DNA from 3 places in the Hydrogenophaga sp. 5NK40-0174 genome. Region 3 is predicted to be linked to each of the others. Evidence: predicted binding sites of a transcription regulator. Region 3 holds the regulator's gene; each other region holds the start of a gene.
The links. Region 3 encodes sigma-54, which starts transcription at its own class of promoters, with help from an activator protein. Its sites were predicted from a motif close to TGGCANGNAANCTGCTTT; they were not measured.
Positions count from the first base shown of each region.

Region 1 (6,183 bases), on a different contig from region 3:
TACCCGGCGCATAGGTTCTGCGCTGTGCATCCTGATAGGCCTGAAAGCGCCCCACTAGCTCACGTGCGGCGGCGGCTTGCTCCGCCGGCAAGCCCTGCACCGCCTCCTCCAGCTTTTGCGGCAGCTCGGCCGGTTCGGTCAACGCCACCATCCTCTCAATGCCATTGCGCATGCGCACATCGGTCTTGATGCGACCATCCTCGTCCAGCCGGAACAGGCGTTCGCCTCCCCCGTCAGGAAGCGCTGGTACACGAGCCGCGGCCTGACCCGCTTGCTCCGCGGGTGCAGCGCGCGGACCTTCTTCCACGGTCTGCCCTGCATCATGGCCGACACCCAGATCAGCATCGTTCCACCAGGGGTGGGGCGCCTTCTGAGCCGGCTCAGCTGCAGGCACCGCCGCCACGGGCCGGGTATCACCGTGCGACCAGTAGATCGCACCAATCGCCAGGCACACCATGGCGGCCAGCGCGAGCGTTGGCGCGCCATGTCCGAGGCGCAGGCGAGCCCGGGCGATGGACGCGCCCGTTGGCCGCGCGGTGGGTGCTTGCCCAAGAATCACTTGCATTCGACTGCCCATCATTGGCTCCATTCCATGGTTGACCACTCCCCTGCTCACCCTGCTGCAACGTGCGTTTCAGACCTGCCACCGGCGATGATCCGAGGCCGTGCCCCGGATCCGGGCCGATGTCAGTAATCGCAGTTTTCCTGATAGCGATCAAACACGAAACGGGTGGCGTAAGCGTCGTGTGGCGCCCCGCACAGGTACGGCGAGTAGCGCGTATCGCCATCCACAAAGCGCTTCATCCAGGAGACGGCGTAGCGGCCGATGGGCGTATTGGTGAAGTTGGGTGAAAAGTGCGATCCGCCATTGAGCTCACCGTACGCCTTCGCCGTGCTCGATGGCAGGCTGTCGTAGAAGGGTCGAGCATGGGTGTACACGTTGGCAATGGTGTCACCATCTGCGCCGATGATCATGGTCGGCACCCGGTTGCGGGAGAAGTTCTTCGAGATGCTCCAGGGCGTCATGGGATAGGCCGCCTTGAGCCAGGGGTTATCCTCGGCGGCGATCAGGGAGCCGCCACCGCCCATCGAATGACCTGCCACTGCCTGGCGACTGCTGTCGACCCGGCTGCGAACCGTCGAGCTGGAGCGATTGACAACATGGTCGAGCGCGGCAAGCAACTGGGTCGCACGACTGGCCGGCTGGTCGAGTGTGGTGATGGTGTCAATGGTGATGACAACGAAACCATGGGTTGCCATGCGGCGACCCAGCCAGGCAATGCTCGACTGCGAAGCGGTATAGCCAGGACTCACAGCGATCACGCCGTATTGCCCGCTGGTCGTCGGGTAGTAGATGGTTCCCCCGCCAAAACCGCGGGCACTGAAAGAAGAAACGTTGTCCGTGGACACCCTGTACGGGCCTGAGCTGGCGTTGAGGAAGGACGAGCTGGGGTCGGGGCCGTTCTCGACGGCGGCTGCACCCACACCCAGCAGTGCCAGCGAGCTGGCCAATGCGGCTTTGGCGAGGCAGGCGTGCCACCGACGAAATGGTGATGGAATGTGTTTCATGACTGGGTCTCCTTGCATTGAATCGATGCGTGAACTTGACGGCCACTTGCATTGCGCTGCGAGGGCGATCCGCCACAGGGCAACGAAGTGAATCGATGCTACGGAGGCCTTTTGGCCGCGGCTTGTACCAGCTTGCGCCCGACTCGAGGGATATCCCGCAAAACCGTAACCAGGTGAAACCCGGCACGCCGCCCTTGGCGTGCCACACGCTGCAGCGGCTGACAAGCAATCCCTTGGCTGCATCCCATGCCCCAAAACAGACTTCGCAACTCTCAACCGACCGTCAGAATCGCACCATCATGAAACATCTGGCCTGAATATTGCTTTCAATTGGTGCAATCCGCCCCAAAGGCGGTTTTTTCGCACCAATTCGGATATTCACGCACGGAAACTCTCATGGACGCACTAAAACAGGGCGCAGACACCTTGTTCATCTTGCTCGGTGGCATCATGGTTCTGGCCATGCACGCCGGGTTCGCTTTTCTGGAAGTGGGCACTGTTCGCAAGAAAAACCAGGTCAACGCACTCATCAAGATCCTGGTCGACTTCTCTGTCTCGACCGTTGTCTATTTCCTGGTCGGCTACGGCGTGGCCTACGGCACCTCTTTCTTCGTTGGCGCGGAAACGCTGGCACAGAAAAACGGCTACGAGCTGGTCAAGTTCTTCTTTCTGCTGACCTTCGCTGCAGCCATCCCGGCCATCATTTCGGGTGGCATTGCCGAGCGAGCCAAGTTCTGGCCGCAACTGATTGCCACTGCACTCATCGTCGGTTTCGTCTATCCGTTTTTCGAAGGTATCGTCTGGAACGCCCATTTCGGCTTCCAGGACTGGATAGAAGCCACCACGGGAGCTGCCTTCCACGATTTCGCCGGTTCTGTCGTGGTCCACGCTGTCGGTGGATGGATCGCCCTGCCGGCCGTCGTTCTCCTTGGCGCCCGCTCCAACCGGTATCGCAAGGATGGCGCTGTCTCGGCACACCCTCCATCCAACATCCCGTTCCTGGCGCTGGGCGCCTGGATACTGTGCGTGGGCTGGTTCGGGTTCAACGTCATGAGTGCGCAGACACTGGAGAACATCTCAGGCCTGGTGGCAGTCAATTCACTCATGGCCATGGTCGGCGGCACGCTGGCAGCCCTCGTGCTCGGCAAAAATGACCCGGGCTTCGTCCACAACGGTCCTCTGGCCGGGCTGGTGGCCGTGTGTGCCGGCTCAGACCTGATGCACCCGGTTGGCGCGCTGGCCGTGGGCGCGATGGCAGGTGGCCTGTTCGTCGTGATGTTCACCCTGACGCAAAACCGCTGGAAGATCGATGATGTTCTGGGCGTCTGGCCGCTGCACGGGATATGTGGCGCATGGGGCGGCATTGCCGCAGGCATCTTTGGACAACAGTCGCTCGGCGGCATGGGTGGCGTTTCATTCGCCGCCCAGCTCATCGGCACGGTCGCGGGCGTTACCTGGGCAGTCATCGGCGGCGCTGTTGTCTACGGCGTACTCAAAGCCGTCATGGGTATTCGCCTGAGCCAGGAAGAGGAATACGAAGGCGCCGACCTCACCATTCACAGGATCAGCGCAACGCCAGACCGCGAAGTCAGCTGGTGAACCAGCGCTGTCCACGATGGCAGATTCAAAAAATGGAGCGTCCACCGGGCGCTCCATTTTTTTTGCCCCTGAACACTGGGCATAACAATGGCAAACTGGTCAGTCCCATCCCGCGCTGCGCTGCCAGGGAAGCCAAGCTCACTGACACTATCCGTCAGCCATGGACATCATCGCTTCTCCACTCCCTTCAATACCGCTGCACAAGCGCCATGAAGCCAGATCATGAGCAGCCACCCATCCAATGATCAACAGCCTGCACTGATTCGCTCACTGCTACGCAGTGCCGCTTTCCGTCATGCCACGCCAGACGGCATACACCTCAGGGAAACCCACGGCGCCTGGGTTTTGCTAGCGGGTGAATTCGCCTACAAGATCAAGAAGCCGGTGCATTTGCCCTTCATGGATTTCTCCACGCTGGAGAAGCGCCGGGCTGACTGCTTTCGCGAGGTGGAGATCAACCGACGCTTGGCCGTGGAAAAAGACTCGGGTCAAGACATGTACCTTGGTGTCTTGCCAATTGTGGGGACGCCCGAAGCGCCTCGCTGGGGAGCCGTCGACACCTGCCCATCTGATGCGACAGAGTACGCCGTCAAGATGCGCCGCTTTGATGGCGAGCAGCAGCTGGACGCTGTCTGTCAGCGCGGAGCATTGTCGGCGACCCATCTCACCCAACTGGCGCGTGACCTGGTCCGCATTCAGTCCACCGCAGGCAGTACGCCGCCCGACGATCGATGGGGCAGGCCCGAGTCCATCATGCGCTGGGCCATGGACAACTTCACCTCGCTCGAGCAAGACCTGCCAACGGCCCAGGTGGCTGCCCATCAGTCGCTGAACCACCTGCGCAGATGGACCGAAGAACAGATCGCTCAGATCGACGACCTTCTGTTGGACAGACTGGCCTCCGGACGAGTCAGGGAAGGTCATGGCGATCTCCACCTTGGCAATCTTGTGTTGATGGGCGACCGCGTGCTTCCTTTTGATGCCATCGAATTCAACGACGAGTTGCGGTGGATCGATGTGGCCAGCGAAGTTGCCTTTCTGTGGATGGACCTGATGGCTCGCGATCAGGTGGGTCTGGCCCATGTGTGGCTGAGCGCATGGGTCGATGCCAGTGGCGATGTACAAGCCCCAACCTTGCTGCCGTTTTTTGCGGTGTACCGAGCGATGGTGCGAGCGAAAGTGGCCGCCATCGAATATCGACAACACAGGGCCAACGCGGCGTCCGTTGCAGCTGCCAACCAGGCCCTTGCACACGCCATGCAGTACCTGGAGCTGGCAGAGCAGTTGGCTTCTACAGTTCGACAGGCGCTGGTCATCACCCATGGGCTCTCAGGCAGCGGCAAATCCACTGAAGCCCTCGCGTGGATGCAGTCGGCGGGAGAAAACACTCCACGCTGCATTCGACTTCGCTCAGACGTGGAACGCAAGCGCCTGCACGGTCTTGGTCCACTGGCCCCTAGCGGCTCGGGTCTGCAATCGGGGCTGTATGCACCCTCTGCCCACCAAGCGACGTACAACTCGCTTCTGATCCGAAGCCGCGCTTTGCTCCTGAGCGGATGGGCCGTGGTGGTCGACGCTGCGTTCCTCAAACAGGCCGAACGGGCGAGCTTCCATGCTCTCGCCGACGAAATGTCTGTTCCTTTCGGCGTTCTGGCACCACAGGCGCCGGTTGAGGAGCTCAGGCGCCGCATTGAACAACGCGCGAGTGCGGGCGGCGATGCTTCCGAGGCGACGGTTGCGGTACTGGATCAGCAACTGGGCTGGATGGAGGGGCTCGATGCGGATGAGCGCCAGGACGTGATGACCCCCCAGGACTGGCCAGGCACCTGAAGCGTCAATATTTTTCAATGCCGAAAGGCCCGGTTTCACAACCAGCTTTTGGGCTGCGGGGATAACATGCCCGGAGTCAGCACATCATGCCGCTGACCCCGCCACCACTGCCCACACAAGCCACAAAGCCCTCTGGAGACATCTTTCATGCCCGTGATCACCAACATCGAAGACCTTCGCGTTCTGGCACAGAAGCGGGTGCCCCGCATGTTCTACGACTATGCCGATTCGGGCTCCTGGACCGAGAGTACCTACCGCGCCAATGAGAGCGACTTCCAGTCCATCAAGCTGCGACAGCGCGTGGCCGTCAACATGGAAAACCGGAGCACGGCCACCACCATGGTCGGCCAGAAGGTGGCCATGCCTGTGGCCCTGGCGCCGACCGGCCTGACCGGCATGCAGCATGCCGATGGTGAGATTCTGGCGGCCCGTGCAGCCCGTCGCTTTGGTGTGCCCTTCACCTTGTCGACCATGAGCATTTGCTCCATTGAAGATGTGGCCGAACACGCTGGTGAAGGCTTCTGGTTCCAGCTGTACGTCATGCGCGACAAAGACTTTATCGGTCGCCTGATCGACCGCGCCAAGGCTGCCCGCTGCGGGGCACTGGTGCTCACGCTGGATCTGCAGATCCTGGGTCAACGCCACAAGGATCTGAAGAACGGACTCTCCGCCCCGCCCAAGCTCACCGTCGCGAACATGATCAACATGGCGACCAAGCCGCGCTGGTGCATGAACATGTTGGGTACCAAGCGACGTGACTTCGGCAACATTGTGGGTCACGTCAGCGGTGTGGATGACATGGGCAGCCTGAGCGAATGGACGGCCAAGCAGTTTGACCCGGCCCTGAACTGGGGCGATGTGGCCTGGATCAAGGAGCGCTGGGGCGGAAAGCTCATCCTCAAGGGCATTCAGGATGTGGAAGACGCCCGGCTGGCTGTGCAGTCAGGGGCCGACGCAATCATCGTGAGCAACCACGGCGGTCGCCAGCTCGATGGCGCGCAGAGCAGCATTGGTGCGCTGCCTGACATCGTGGAAGCGGTTGGCGACCAGATCGAGGTCCACATGGATGGCGGCATACGCAGTGGACAGGACGTTCTCAAAGCATGGGCGCTGGGTGCCCGCGGCACCTACATCGGTCGCGCTTTCCTCTATGCCCTGGGTGCCATGGGTGAAGAAGGGGTGTCC
Region 1 is NZ_BAABWG010000002.1:335,352-341,534, reverse strand. Features, by position in the region: gene ABWV89_RS07240 (hypothetical protein) at 1-565, opposite strand, end outside; gene ABWV89_RS07235 (alpha/beta hydrolase family protein) at 688-1,569, opposite strand; gene ABWV89_RS07230 (ammonium transporter) at 1,966-3,168, shown strand; gene ABWV89_RS07225 (bifunctional aminoglycoside phosphotransferase/ATP-binding protein) at 3,391-4,998, shown strand; gene ABWV89_RS07220 (alpha-hydroxy acid oxidase) at 5,146-6,183, shown strand, end outside.
Region 1: the regulator sigma-54 is predicted to act here: its motif matches at 1,879-1,896, upstream of ABWV89_RS07230 (ammonium transporter).

Region 2 (6,183 bases), on a different contig from region 3:
TGCCTTCAGCCCCCGGTACCCATCTTGACGCATATGCCCTCCGGCCTTCACTTTCTCGTCGCTGCCAAACAAAGCGAAATCGCCCACCTGGAGCAGCTGGCCCAGACCAGCGCGCTGGTCAGCGCAAGCGCTCAGCTGGTGCACTCGCTTCAACGCGAGCGTGGACTCTCCAACCTTTTTCTGGCTTCGGGTGATGACCAATGGGCCACCGCCCTCGAGAAACAGACTGAAGACAGCGTGCGCAGCGAGGCACGCCTGCGCATCTGCCTGGCGGAAATGGTGGAAGCCGACGAACCCGTACTCCATCGTCCCCGGGTGCTCAACCGCATTGCCCTGGCCTTGCAAGGCCTGGATGCCCTGCCTTTTCTTCGCCAGGACGTCTCCCGCAAGGGACTGAAGCCAGCCGGCGCGACTGTCGCCTTCATTCGCCTGGTGGATGCACTGCTTTCCATGGTCTTCGAAGCAGCCGACGCGTCGGCCGAGCCGGACATTTCCAACTGCCTGGTGGCCATGTTCAACCTCATGCAAGGCAAGGAGCTCGCCGGCCAGGAACGGGCCGCTGGTGCTGCGTTGTTTGCCTCCGGCAAGGCGGACCGGAACCAGCAAGAGCACCTGATTCACCTGATCGAGTCCCAGGAGCGCAACTTCACTGTCTTTCTGAATTTCGCTGACGAAGCGGTCCTGAATGTCTGGGCCCGGTCTGCCTCGCTGGCCGTGATGCCCCAGGAACTGCAACGTCTTCGCAAAGCCTTGCTCGAAAGCGCAGACGGCGGACCACTGAGCACAGACTGCAGCCAGCGCTGGTTTGACGCCTGCACCGATCGGATCGAAGCCATGAAGCTGGTCGAGGATGCACTGGCGTCTGAACTCAAGATCCTGTGTGAAAAGCGCATTCAGATCAGCAAGAACGAACTTGCCCGCTTCGAGCTGGTCGCCAAGGCGCCACTGGCCTCCCCCGCCGCTCAGGAGCAGGCAGCGCGTCACTTTTTCGCCCAGACCAGCGCTTCAACCGCAACGCTGCCCGCCAACAGAATCTCCTCCGACCCCGAAGCCGGCGCCAGCGCCGGTGGCACTGAATTGGAGAAGAGCATCCTGGACATGGTTCGCGACCAGGCACGGCAGCTCCAGACCATGAACGAAGAGCTCGAGGCAGCCCGGGCAAGCCTGAACGAACGCAAAGTCATCGAGCGAGCCAAGGGCCTGCTGATGGCGCACCGACGGCTGACCGAAGATGAGGCGCACAAAACCATGCGCCAGATGGCGATGAACCAGAACCGGCGACTGATTGACGTTGCTAACGCCGTGCTCGCCATGGCCGACGTGCTGCCGACACCTGCCCCAAGCCGGTGAAATGTGCAGCCTGCACTGTTGCGGTGCAGCGCCACGCCGTCAGTGACAGGGAAATCAGCACCAAAAAGCGTAGCTGACCACCAGTCGCGCACGCTCTTGAACGCACCATGAGAGCACTTTCCGGCGATGGTCTGGGTTTTTTTATCGATACAAATCAGACACTTAGAGGTATTTCGCCCGTGAAAACCCTAATCTGGCACGGTCTGTGCTCTGAACAGGACAAGCGGAAACACCAAAGGCGGTGATTCCGCACCCGGCCTGCCAGGGCCACCAGGACAACGGCGTCCACCTTCCCCCCGTCAGGGAGGAGCGAGGTGGGCGCCGTTTTCGTTGGCGACCTGTCCGGCCGGACTTCCGAAATCTGTTTTCCGATTCATTTCATCCTCTGTCTCACGCACCAAGGAGTTCCACATGTCCGACGCTTCCAGCCGTTTCAGCCGCCGCCAGTTCACTGCAAGCGCTCTTGCCCTTGCGGGCGCTGCCGGCATCAGCCCGCTGGCCATGGCCAAAGGCAAGTACCCCGAAAAAGAAGCCTTGAAGTTTGGCTTCATCAAGCTGACCGACTGCGCCCCTCTGGTGATCGCCTATGAGAAAGGCTTCTTTGAAGAAGAAGGCCTTTTCGTCACCCTTGAAGCACAGGCCAACTGGAAGGTTCTGCTTGACCGCGTGATCGACGGCCAGCTCGACGGCGCGCACATGCTTGCCGGCCAGCCTCTGGGCGCCACCATCGGTTTCGGCACCAAGGCCGACATCGTGACCGCCTTCAGCATGGACCTCAACGGCAACGGCATCACCGTCTCCAACGAGGTGTGGGCGGAAATGAAGAAGCACCTGCCCGTGAAAGACGGCAAGGTCGAGCATCCCATCAAGGCCGACGCACTCAAGAAGGTCGTCGATGCCTGGAAGAAGGAAGGCAAGCAGTTCAAGATGGGCATGGTCTTTCCCGTCTCGACCCACAACTACGAACTGCGCTACTGGCTGGCTGCTGGCGGCCTCAACCCTGGCTACTACACCGCATCGGATATCTCCGGCACGTCCAAGGCCGATGTGCTGCTGTCCGTCACGCCACCACCGCAAATGCCCGCCACCATGGAAGCCGGCACCATTCACGGCTACTGCGTGGGCGAGCCCTGGAACCAGCAAGCCGTGTTCAAGGGCATTGGTGTGCCGGTGATCACCGACCACGAAATCTGGAAGAACAACCCCGAGAAGGTCTTCGGTGTCACCGCCGACTGGGCCAAGAAGTACCCCAATTCTCACGTTGCCGTGGTCAAGGCCCTGATCCGCGCTGGCCAGTGGCTCGACGCTTCGCCTGAAAACCGCGAGGAAGCCGTCAAGATCCTGTCCAAGTCGCAATACGTCGGTGCAGACGCCAAGGTCATTGCCAACAGCATGACCGGCACCTTCGAATACGAGAAGGGTGACAAGCGCCCTGCGCCGGACTTCAACATCTTCTTCCGCAAGTACGCGACCTACCCGTTCTACAGCGACGCGGTGTGGTACCTCACGCAGATGCGCCGCTGGGGTCAGATCACCGAATCCAAGCCAGACAGCTGGTACCACGACGTGGCCAAGAAGGTGTACCGCCCGGATGTGTACATGGAAGCCGCCAACGCACTGGTTGCCGACGGAAAGATCAAGGCGAGCGACCTGCCCAAGACCGATGGCTACAAGCCGGTGGACAACGGTTTCATTGACGGCGTGGCCTATGACGGCAAGAAGCCCAACGACTACCTCTCCCAGTTCAAGATCGGCCTGAAGGCCAACGACAAGGTGTAAATCATGGAAATCGCAGCCAAACTCTTCGGCGGTGCTGCCGCCCTGCGCGATCCCAAGGAACTGGCCCGCGCCCTGGTGATGAACCTGGGCGTACCCCTGATCGCTCTGGTTCTCTTCATGGCCTTGTGGTCTTTCACGGCGGCCCGGATTCAGACCAGCCTGGGCGCCGTCCCGGGACCGGTCAAAGTCTCAGAGCAGGCCATGGTTCTTGTCAAGGAGCATTTCTCGGAGAGAAAGCGGGAAGCCGCCTTCTACGAGCGCCAGGAAGAGCGCAACGCCGAGCGTTTGGCTGACGATCCCAACTACGAGCCTCGCATCTTCCCCTGGACAGGCAAGGCCACCTATTTCGATCAGATCATCACCAGCCTGAAGACGGTGTTCGTGGGCTTCATGCTTGCCACACTGGTGGCTGTGCCGCTGGGCATTCTGGCCGGTACCTCCAAGGTGGTGCAGGCCGCCATCAATCCGCTGGTGCAATTGTTCCGCCCCGTCTCTCCGCTGGCCTGGCTGCCCATCGTGACCCTGATCGTCTCTGCGGTCTACGTCACCACCGGCGAACCCATGTTCGAGAAGTCCTTCCTGATCTCGGCCATCACCGTGACGCTGTGCTCCCTGTGGACCACACTGATCAACACTGCCATTGGTGTGTCCTCCGTTGACAAGGACCTGGTCAACGTGGGCAAGGTGTTGCAGCTTCCTCTGGGCACCCGCATCCGCAAAGTCATTCTGCCCTCTGCCCTGCCCTATATCTTCACCGGCATGCGCCTCTCGCTGGGTGTGGGCTGGATGGTTCTGATCGCTGCCGAAATGCTGGCGCAAAACCCGGGTCTGGGCAAGTTTGTCTGGGACGAGTTCCAGAACGGCAGTTCGGACTCGCTCAGCCGGATCATGGTTGCCGTTTTCACCATCGGTGCCATCGGCTTTGCCCTGGACCGCCTGATGCAAACCCTGCAAAACCTCGTCTCTCACCGCTGATTCCCGCTTCACCCCATTCGCACGCACAAGAAGTGTGAACAGGCCTCAGGAGCCGACATGAACGCCATTGCCATGCCCCAAGCCATTCTCGATACCGCTGCCTCACATGACACGCCTCAGCTTGAGGCGGTCCCTGGCACTGCTGCGCTGGAACTGCGCAACGTGTGCAAGGGCTACGGCAGCGGATCCAGCCGCACCGAGGTACTCAAAGACCTCAGCTTGCGGGTGGAGCCCGGCGAGTTCGTGGCCATCGTCGGCTTCTCCGGAACCGGCAAGACCACGCTTATCAACCTGCTCGCAGGCCTGACCCAGGCTGATTCGGGCGAAGTGCTCAAGAATGGCGATGCCATCACCGGCCCGGGGCCTGACCGAGGCATTGTGTTTCAGAGCTACTCCCTCATGCCATGGCTGAGCGTTCGTGAGAACGTATCGCTGGCGGTCGACCGGGTCAATGGTTCGATGAGTGCCTCCGAGCGCGGAGATCTGGTCAAGCACTATGTGTCCATGGTGGGCCTCACGCCCGCCATCGACAAGAAGCCAGCCCAGCTCTCCGGCGGCATGCGCCAGCGCGTCTCCGTTGCCCGTGCGCTCGCCACCGACCCTGACGTGCTTCTGCTGGACGAGCCACTCTCCGCCCTGGACGCTCTTACCCGCGCCAACCTGCAGGACGAGATCGTCAAGATCTGGAGCGAAAACAAGAAGACCGTGGTGCTGATCACCAACGATGTGGACGAAGCCCTCATGGTGGCCGACCGCATCATTCCCCTTCAGATCGGACCTGGCGCTGCACTCGGCCCGTCGTTCAGCGTGGACATCGACCGCCCCCGCGATCGCCGCGCCATGAACCACGACCAGCGCTTCAAGGAACTGCGCCAGGAAATCACCGCCCATCTGATTGCGCTGTCACACCAGAACGCTGCACAGCAAGGCAACAATGTTGTCCAGCTGCCAAGCCTGACCCCGCGAGCACCCAACGAAAGCAAGAGCCAGGGTGTTGGTGCCACAGCTGCGAGGCTGCTCGGCATGCGTCATGCCGCCCTGGCGGAACGCATCGAAGCAGAAGCCCTCGAGGCAGAGCGCCAGATCCCTGGCAACGTGAATGACCGCGAGCCCACCACGGCCGACGACCGCTTTGTCGAGTTCTCCAACATCGTCAAGATCTATCCGACGCCCAAGGGGCCGCAGGCGGTGGTCGACGGCTTCGACCTGAAGATTCGCAAGGGCGAGTTCATCTCCCTCATCGGGCACTCTGGCTGCGGCAAGTCCACGGTACTGTCCATGATGGCCGGGCTGACCGACGTGAGCGATGGCGCCATCGTGCTCGACGGGCGCGAAGTCAACGATGCCGGCCCCGACCGGGGCATCGTGTTTCAGGCGCCCAGCCTGGTGCCCTGGCTGACAGCCTTCGAGAACGTCATGCTGGGCGTGCAGCGCGTGTTTCCTCATGCTTCCCAAGCCGAGCGCAAAGACACCGTGGAGTATTACCTCAACCGCGTCGGTCTGGGCAGCTCCATGCAAAAGAAAGCCATGGACCTGTCCAACGGCATGAAGCAGCGCGTGGGCATTGCCCGGGCGTTTGCACTCCAGCCCAAAATGCTCCTGCTCGATGAACCGTTCGGCATGCTGGACTCCTTGACCCGCTGGGACCTGCAAGAGGTGCTGATGGAGGTGTGGTCGCGCAGCCAGGTCACCGCCATGATGGTCACCCACGACGTCGACGAAGCCATCTTGCTGGCTGACCGCGTCGTCATGATGACCAACGGGCCACGTGCCAAGGTCGGCAAGATCATGGACGTGCCGCTGCCCCACCCGCGCAGCCGCGAAGCGCTGCTCAAGCACCCACGCTACTACGAGTTGCGCGAAGAGCTGATCGGCTTCCTGGAAGATTGCGGCAGCCAGCACTGATTCGCGGGCAGAGCAACAGAAGACGTATCGGGAAAGAGGGACGAGGGGGAAGGCGCCCGGCAAGAGAACGACAGAGAATCATCCTCGCGCCAAGAGCGGCGCAGCCAGCGTCACCGTGGCCATGTCGCCCGGTGCGCTGTGCTGTTTCTGCCTTCGCTCAGTGCCATTCGCGAA
Region 2 is NZ_BAABWG010000002.1:763,952-770,134, reverse strand. Features, by position in the region: gene ABWV89_RS09305 (nitrate- and nitrite sensing domain-containing protein) at 34-1,350, shown strand; gene ABWV89_RS09300 (CmpA/NrtA family ABC transporter substrate-binding protein) at 1,762-3,129, shown strand; gene ABWV89_RS09295 (ABC transporter permease) at 3,133-4,104, shown strand; gene ABWV89_RS09290 (ABC transporter ATP-binding protein) at 4,162-6,009, shown strand.
Region 2: the regulator sigma-54 is predicted to act here: its motif matches at 1,545-1,562, upstream of ABWV89_RS09300 (CmpA/NrtA family ABC transporter substrate-binding protein).

Region 3 (6,183 bases):
CGTAGTGACTCTTCCAGTGCGCGGACAGGCGTTCAAAAAAGGTATCGCTGTCGCTCTCTGTGCCGTCGCTGCTCTGAAAACCTTCGCGGCCCGCAGGAGAAGCTGAAGCAGCCCCATTGGCGCCCACGGTGAACACCCTCGGCGCCCTGCCGCCTGCGGCGCGTGTAGAGGCTCTGGTTCGGGCATCCTGACCGGCGGCACCGGCGGCCGCAATGCGTTCGCCATAGGGCGGATTGAGCAGCAACACACCGGGAGTCTCGGTAGGGGGACGGCGTTCCAGTGCATCGCCTCCGCGCAGTTGCACGGCAAATGCCACGCCCGCACGCTCAGCATTGCGCTGTGCAAAGTCGACCATACGGAAAGCCACATCGCTGCCAAACACGATAGGCGAATGCCCGTCCGGCCATTGCCTTCGCGCTTTTGCTGCCTGGTCCTTGAGCGACTGCCACACGTGCTGTTGGCAAGGGATCAGTTTTTCAAAAGCGAATCGCCGCTGCAGGCCTGGCGCAATGTTCAAAGCCATTTGCGCCGCTTCAATGACCACCGTGCCGCTGCCGCAACAAGGGTCGTACAGCGGAGGGATGTCGTCCACCGACTCGGCCGCACGGGCCTGGTCGTCCCACCCCGTCGCAGCGATCATGGCTGCGGCCAGGGTTTCCTTCAGCGGCGCATCGCCCTTGTCTTCTCGCCAGCCCCGCTTGAACAAGGGCTCGCCCGTGGTGTCGATATAGAGCGTCAGCTCGTCAGCCGTCAGGTGGGCGAACACCCGCACATCCGGCCACCTTGTGTCCACGCTGGGTCGTTCGCCGCGCTTGGCGCGAAACCGGTCACAGACGGCATCCTTGATCTTCAGTGCGGCAAAGTTCAGGCTCTTGAGCGGGCTGTGCTGCGCCGTGATCTCAACCTTGAGTGTTTGATCAGGGTCGAACCAGATCTCCCAGGCGACGCTGGAGGCGGCGTCGTACAGGTCCTCTTCTTGCCGGTAGCGCCCGTTCCACAGGCGAACCAGCACGCGCTGAGCCAGGCGGCTGTGAAGATTGAGCAGCATGGCATTGCGCCACGACGTGCGCACCTGCACGCCAGCACGGACCGCGCGAACCGGCTCGTCTGCTCCGACGAGCCGGCGGACCTCGGCTTCAAGAAATGCTTCGACGCCGGCCGCGCAGGGCAGAAAGATGTCCAACTGATTCATGCGATGGATTTGACTGTTCAAGACAAGTCGCGTTCACCCGCGACCTGGGAGCCATAGGGTCCGGTTCAGAAGGCGGAGCTCAAAGCGCCTTGCGTAGATTGGCCGGAGCGATCCGCAACGATTCCCGGTATTTGGCCACGGTTCGGCGCGCACACTCAATACCCTGCTCGCGCAGCATGGCAGAAAGCTGATTGTCGGACAACGGCTTGCTGGGTTCTTCGGAGGCGATGAATTGCTTGAGCAGCGCTCGCACCGCTGTGCTGGACGCGTTGCCTCCCGTTTCCGTTCCCAGGGAAGAGCCAAAGAAGTACTTGAGCTCATAGGTGCCGAATGGCGTGGCCATGTACTTGGCCGTGGTCACACGGCTGATGGTGGACTCATGCAAGCCCAGCTCGTCAGCGATCTCGCGCAAGACCAGAGGGCGCATGGCCAGCTCGCCGTGCATGAAGAAATTGCGCTGCCGCTCGACAATGGCGGTTGAGACACGCAAGATGGTGTCAAAGCGCTGCTGGATGTTCTTGAGGAACCACCGTGCTTCCTGCAACCGCTGTTGCATGGCGGCATAGCCCCCACTGTCGGCATTGGCGTCTTTTGTGCCGCCGCGGCTCTGTCTCATGGCGCCCGCATAGGCATCCTGAACCCGCACCTTGGGCATCACATCAGGGTTGAGCTGCACCTTGAAGCCACGCCCCGACCGACTGACGATCACGTCCGGCACGACCACCATCTGATCGACGTTGACGAAACGCCGTCCGGGCTTGGGCTCCAGGCCGGCAATCAGTGCCAGGGCAGACTTCACCAGTTCTGCTGGCAGGGAACACTGGGCGCTCAGCCGTTTGACGTCCCGCTTGGCGACCAGCTCCAGCGGCTGGTCGCAAAGCTGCAAGGCTGCCTGGGCCTCGGGCGTATTGCGCAATTCCATGATCTGCAGCCGCAGACACTCGCTCAGATCGCGAGCACCCACGCCTGCCGGCTCGAGATGCTGCAACCAGGCCAGGGCCGTGCGCAGCTGCTCTTCAGCCTCCTCCAGCTGCTCCACACCTGGAGGGGGCTCGCCCGCACCGTGTTTGAGGCGCCACCAATCGAGCGCCAGCGACATGAGGTCATCTTCAAGATAGCCGTCGTCGTTGAGCGACTCAATCAGGAAATACAGCGCGGCCTGATCGTCGTCACTCAGACGCATGCAGCGGGCTTGCTGGTGCAGGAAGTCATACAGGGTCTCGTGGGCGCTGGCCAGATCCATGGCGGAGACCTCATCCCCCCCATCGCCGCTTCCGGCGTTGCGCGCTGGCGCATCCCCCCCCCACTCGCCGTCATCGGGCGCCACGTCGACGCTGCCATCCCCTTCCCAGCTCTCCTCCACGGGCGCGTCACCATCGGCACGCAATTCCGCAGCTTCCTCGCGCGCCTCTTGTGCAGTGTCAGAAGTGGATGTGCCATCCTTTGTTGCAGAAGGACCGGCATCGGTCTCAGTGCTCTGGGCGGCGTCGATTTCGACGGCCTGCTCTCCTGAGCTCACCTGCGCATCCGACTGATCGAGCCCGAACTCCTCTCGTTCGGCCGCGTCGTCGGCGCGCTCGAGAAAGGGGTTCTCGTCGAGCATTTGCTCGACTTCCTGCGCCATCTCCAGCGTAGACAACTGCAACAGCCGGATCGACTGCTGCAGTTGAGGGGTCAGCGCCAGATGCTGGGAGACGCGTAGCGAAAGGCCTTGCTTCATGAGCCCCACACCAGCCGCACGCGCAGACCATCGCCAGCGTACAACCGTTGTCGTTGAGCTTGCACACCCGCACCCATGCCTACATCCTGAAGTGCTCGCCCAGGTACACCCGGCGAACATCTGCGTTGTCCACAATTTCCTGCGTTGTCCCGCTGGCAAGGACCTGACCATCCGAGATGATGTAGGCGTGATCACAAATGCCAAGCGTCTCTCGCACGTTGTGGTCCGTGATCAGGACACCGATGCCACGCGACTTGAGGAAGCTGATGATTTGCTGGATCTCGATCACGGCGATGGGATCGATACCGGCAAAAGGCTCGTCGAGCAAGATGAACCGTGGACTGGTGGCCAGGGCTCGCGCGATCTCGACGCGGCGGCGCTCCCCGCCGGAGAGCGCTGGGGCCGGGGAAGCGCGCAAGTGGTCCACCCTCAAATCCTTGAGCAACTGGTCCAGCCGGGCATTGATTTCCAGCTCGGACAAGGGTTGTCCGGCCACATCCACCTGCAACTCCAGAACCGCGCGGACATTTTGCTCGACGGTGAGTTTGCGAAAGATGGATGCTTCCTGCGGCAGGTAGCCCAACCCGAGGCGAGCCCGTCGGTGGATAGGCAAGCGTTCGATGCGCTTTCCATCCAGGGTGATTTCGCCGCCGTCAGCGCGCAGCAATCCGACGATCATGTAAAAAGAGGTGGTCTTGCCTGCACCGTTTGGTCCGAGCAATCCCACGACCTCACCCTTGTCAACCGAGAGTGAGACATCCTTGACGACCTTTCGGCTGCCATAGGATTTTTTCAGGCCCCGAACGTCCAGACGACTCTCGACAGCCATGGCCGGCGGCGATGCCGGCTCGAGCAATGCGTCGCTTTCGCTCACGGAGTCTTCTCGTTGAGCTTCTCGGAAGACTTGAGCTGCGCCGGCGGAGCCGATGGCTCGCTGGTCTTGTCCTGAGGAATGGGGGTGAGCATGGCCCGAACACGGCCGCTCGGGTTGCTCTCCGTCTGGGCACCCTTGCCACCCTTGACAGTGAACACCTCTGTCTCACTGTTGTAGACAATTTCATTGCCCGCACTCTCGTCATTGAGCTGAGCACCGCGGAAGCGGCGCAGCACAGCCTGCCCGGTGAAAGTCACCGTCTGCTTCTGGCTGTCGTAGACGATCTTGTTGCCTTCCCCTTCAATGTACTCATCCAAGCCTTCGCGCTTCTGGCGGAAGAAGCCCGGATTGCTTCCCTTGCCCACCAGCACGCCTCGCTGGTTGCCCTGATCGTCCTGACGAACCCGCAGGGAGTCTCCGCGCATGGTGATCGTGCCTTTGGTGATCAGGACCTTGCCGCTGAAGATGCTGGTCTGGCGGGCGTCGTCATAGCGCAGCGCGTCAGCTTCAATGTTCATGGGCTTGTCCTTGTCGGCTTTTTCAGCCAGCGCAACACCATTGGCGAGCAGGGCAACACCAACCAGAAGGGTCGAGCGGATCAGAGATGTGGGAAATGTTACAGGCGTCATGGCAGTACAGGGCACGAAACTTGCATTCATTGTAGCGATTTATCGCTGGTATGCGGGGGGTGACTTGGCAATCACACCATAAAAAAGTGACAAGGGCCGCCCGAAGGCAGCCCATTGCTCGTCAGCCAATGGTTTGAAGATCAGATCTCAGCCCTTGCGGACTTCATCAATCAGCTGGGACGCCACTTGCAAGGTGCGAGGTCCTTGACCGGGAATGTAGAAGCGGCCCGCCACCGTCACAGCAGGCGTGCCTTCGACCTGATAGGCGTCCTGAACCTGCACGGCTCGCTTGGCCTTGCCTGCCACGCCGAAAGAGTTGTAGACCGCCACGAACTTGGCGCGATCCACACCCTGGCTCGCGACCCAGTCAGCAATGCTGTTGGCATCGCCCAGTCGCTTTTTCTCGGTGTGCCATGCCTGGAAGAACTTGTAGTGCAACTTCTCCACCAGGTCCATCGCTTCCAGCGAGTAGTACAACTGCTGCAACGGCACAAAGCGCGCGTTGAAAGCCACATGCACACGGCGGACCACGATGTCATCTTTCTGCTCGGCCTTCCACTTTTCCATGGGCGGCTCGAAGTTGAAGCAGTGGGGGCATCCGTAAGAGAAGAATTCGAGCACCTCGATTTTTCCCGTGGGCACGTCTGTCAGCACCGGGTCCTTCAGCACCCGGTAGTGCTTGCCTGGCGTGAACACCTGTGCCTGCGCATTCGCCAGACCTGACCCCAGAACGGCTGCACTCACCAGTGACTGGGAAAACAAACGACGCTGCATGCTCGGCTCCTCTCGATCCTGATCAAAAATTCGTTGGTCTCTTGTGGCCTGGCAAAGTTCCTCTCAACTTGCCCGCGGCCCATCACGCCTTCAGCGGCGCAGTCGCACGAGAACGGCGTCCACGCCATTGACCACCAGCTGCTCGCGGGTGGCATCTGCCATGGACTTCTCCTCGAACGGCCCGATGCGGACGCGGTAGACGGTCCGGCCATCCTGGCTGCGCTCGGATACGCCAGCGACCATGCCCATCATGCCCAGACGGGCACGCTGGTTTTCAGCGTCGCCCGCCGAGCTGAAAGCGCCGGCCTGGACAAAGTAGGTGTACGGATCGCTCTGGTTGACCAGCCCGTCTGCCGAAGGGCTGGTAGAGGCCGTTCGCGAGCGGACGAAGTCACCCAGAGGGTCACCTTCTGTCGCATTGCCACTCTCGGGCTGTGCGGTGACGCCAGGCTGTGCAGGCGGCTCGGGTGGCGGGGCCACTGTGGTTTCCTGGCCGCCCAGGACCGAGTTGGGGTTCCAGCCCTTGTTGCGCTCAGCCTCTTGCGCATCCTGTTCGGCGGTCCGGGACAGGGACCGTTCGACGAACGGAATGGGCACGCGCGTGACGTACACCGCGACCACAAGTGCGATGGCCAGCCCCACCACGACGCCGATCACGAAACCCAGCAGGGTTCCGCCGCGTTGGTGGCGGGCAGAGGCAGAAGAAGATGAAAGTGGTGTCATGTTGGTGCTCAGGTTGGACAGCCGCTATCGACAGCGGGTTGCCTTACATTTTCTCGGGCGCACTCACGCCCAGCACAGCCAGACCATTGTGCAACACCTGCGCGGTGGCCGCGACCAGTGCCAGTCGGGCCAGCTTGATCGCTTCGTCCTCCACCAGGATGCGTTCGGCGTCGTAGTAGGAGTGATAGGCTGCGGCGAGGTCACGCAAGTAGAACGTCACGTCGTGTGGCGCAAAGTCACGTGCAGCACCGGCGAGCATGTCGGGGTACTT
Region 3 is NZ_BAABWG010000007.1:19,289-25,471, forward strand. Features, by position in the region: gene ABWV89_RS18080 (THUMP domain-containing class I SAM-dependent RNA methyltransferase) at 1-1,192, opposite strand, end outside; gene rpoN (RNA polymerase factor sigma-54) at 1,272-2,912, opposite strand; gene lptB (LPS export ABC transporter ATP-binding protein) at 2,992-3,741, opposite strand; gene lptA (lipopolysaccharide transport periplasmic protein LptA) at 3,783-4,415, opposite strand; gene ABWV89_RS18100 (thiol:disulfide interchange protein DsbA/DsbL) at 4,563-5,189, opposite strand; gene ABWV89_RS18105 (SPOR domain-containing protein) at 5,280-5,912, opposite strand; gene argS (arginine--tRNA ligase) at 5,956-6,183, opposite strand, start outside.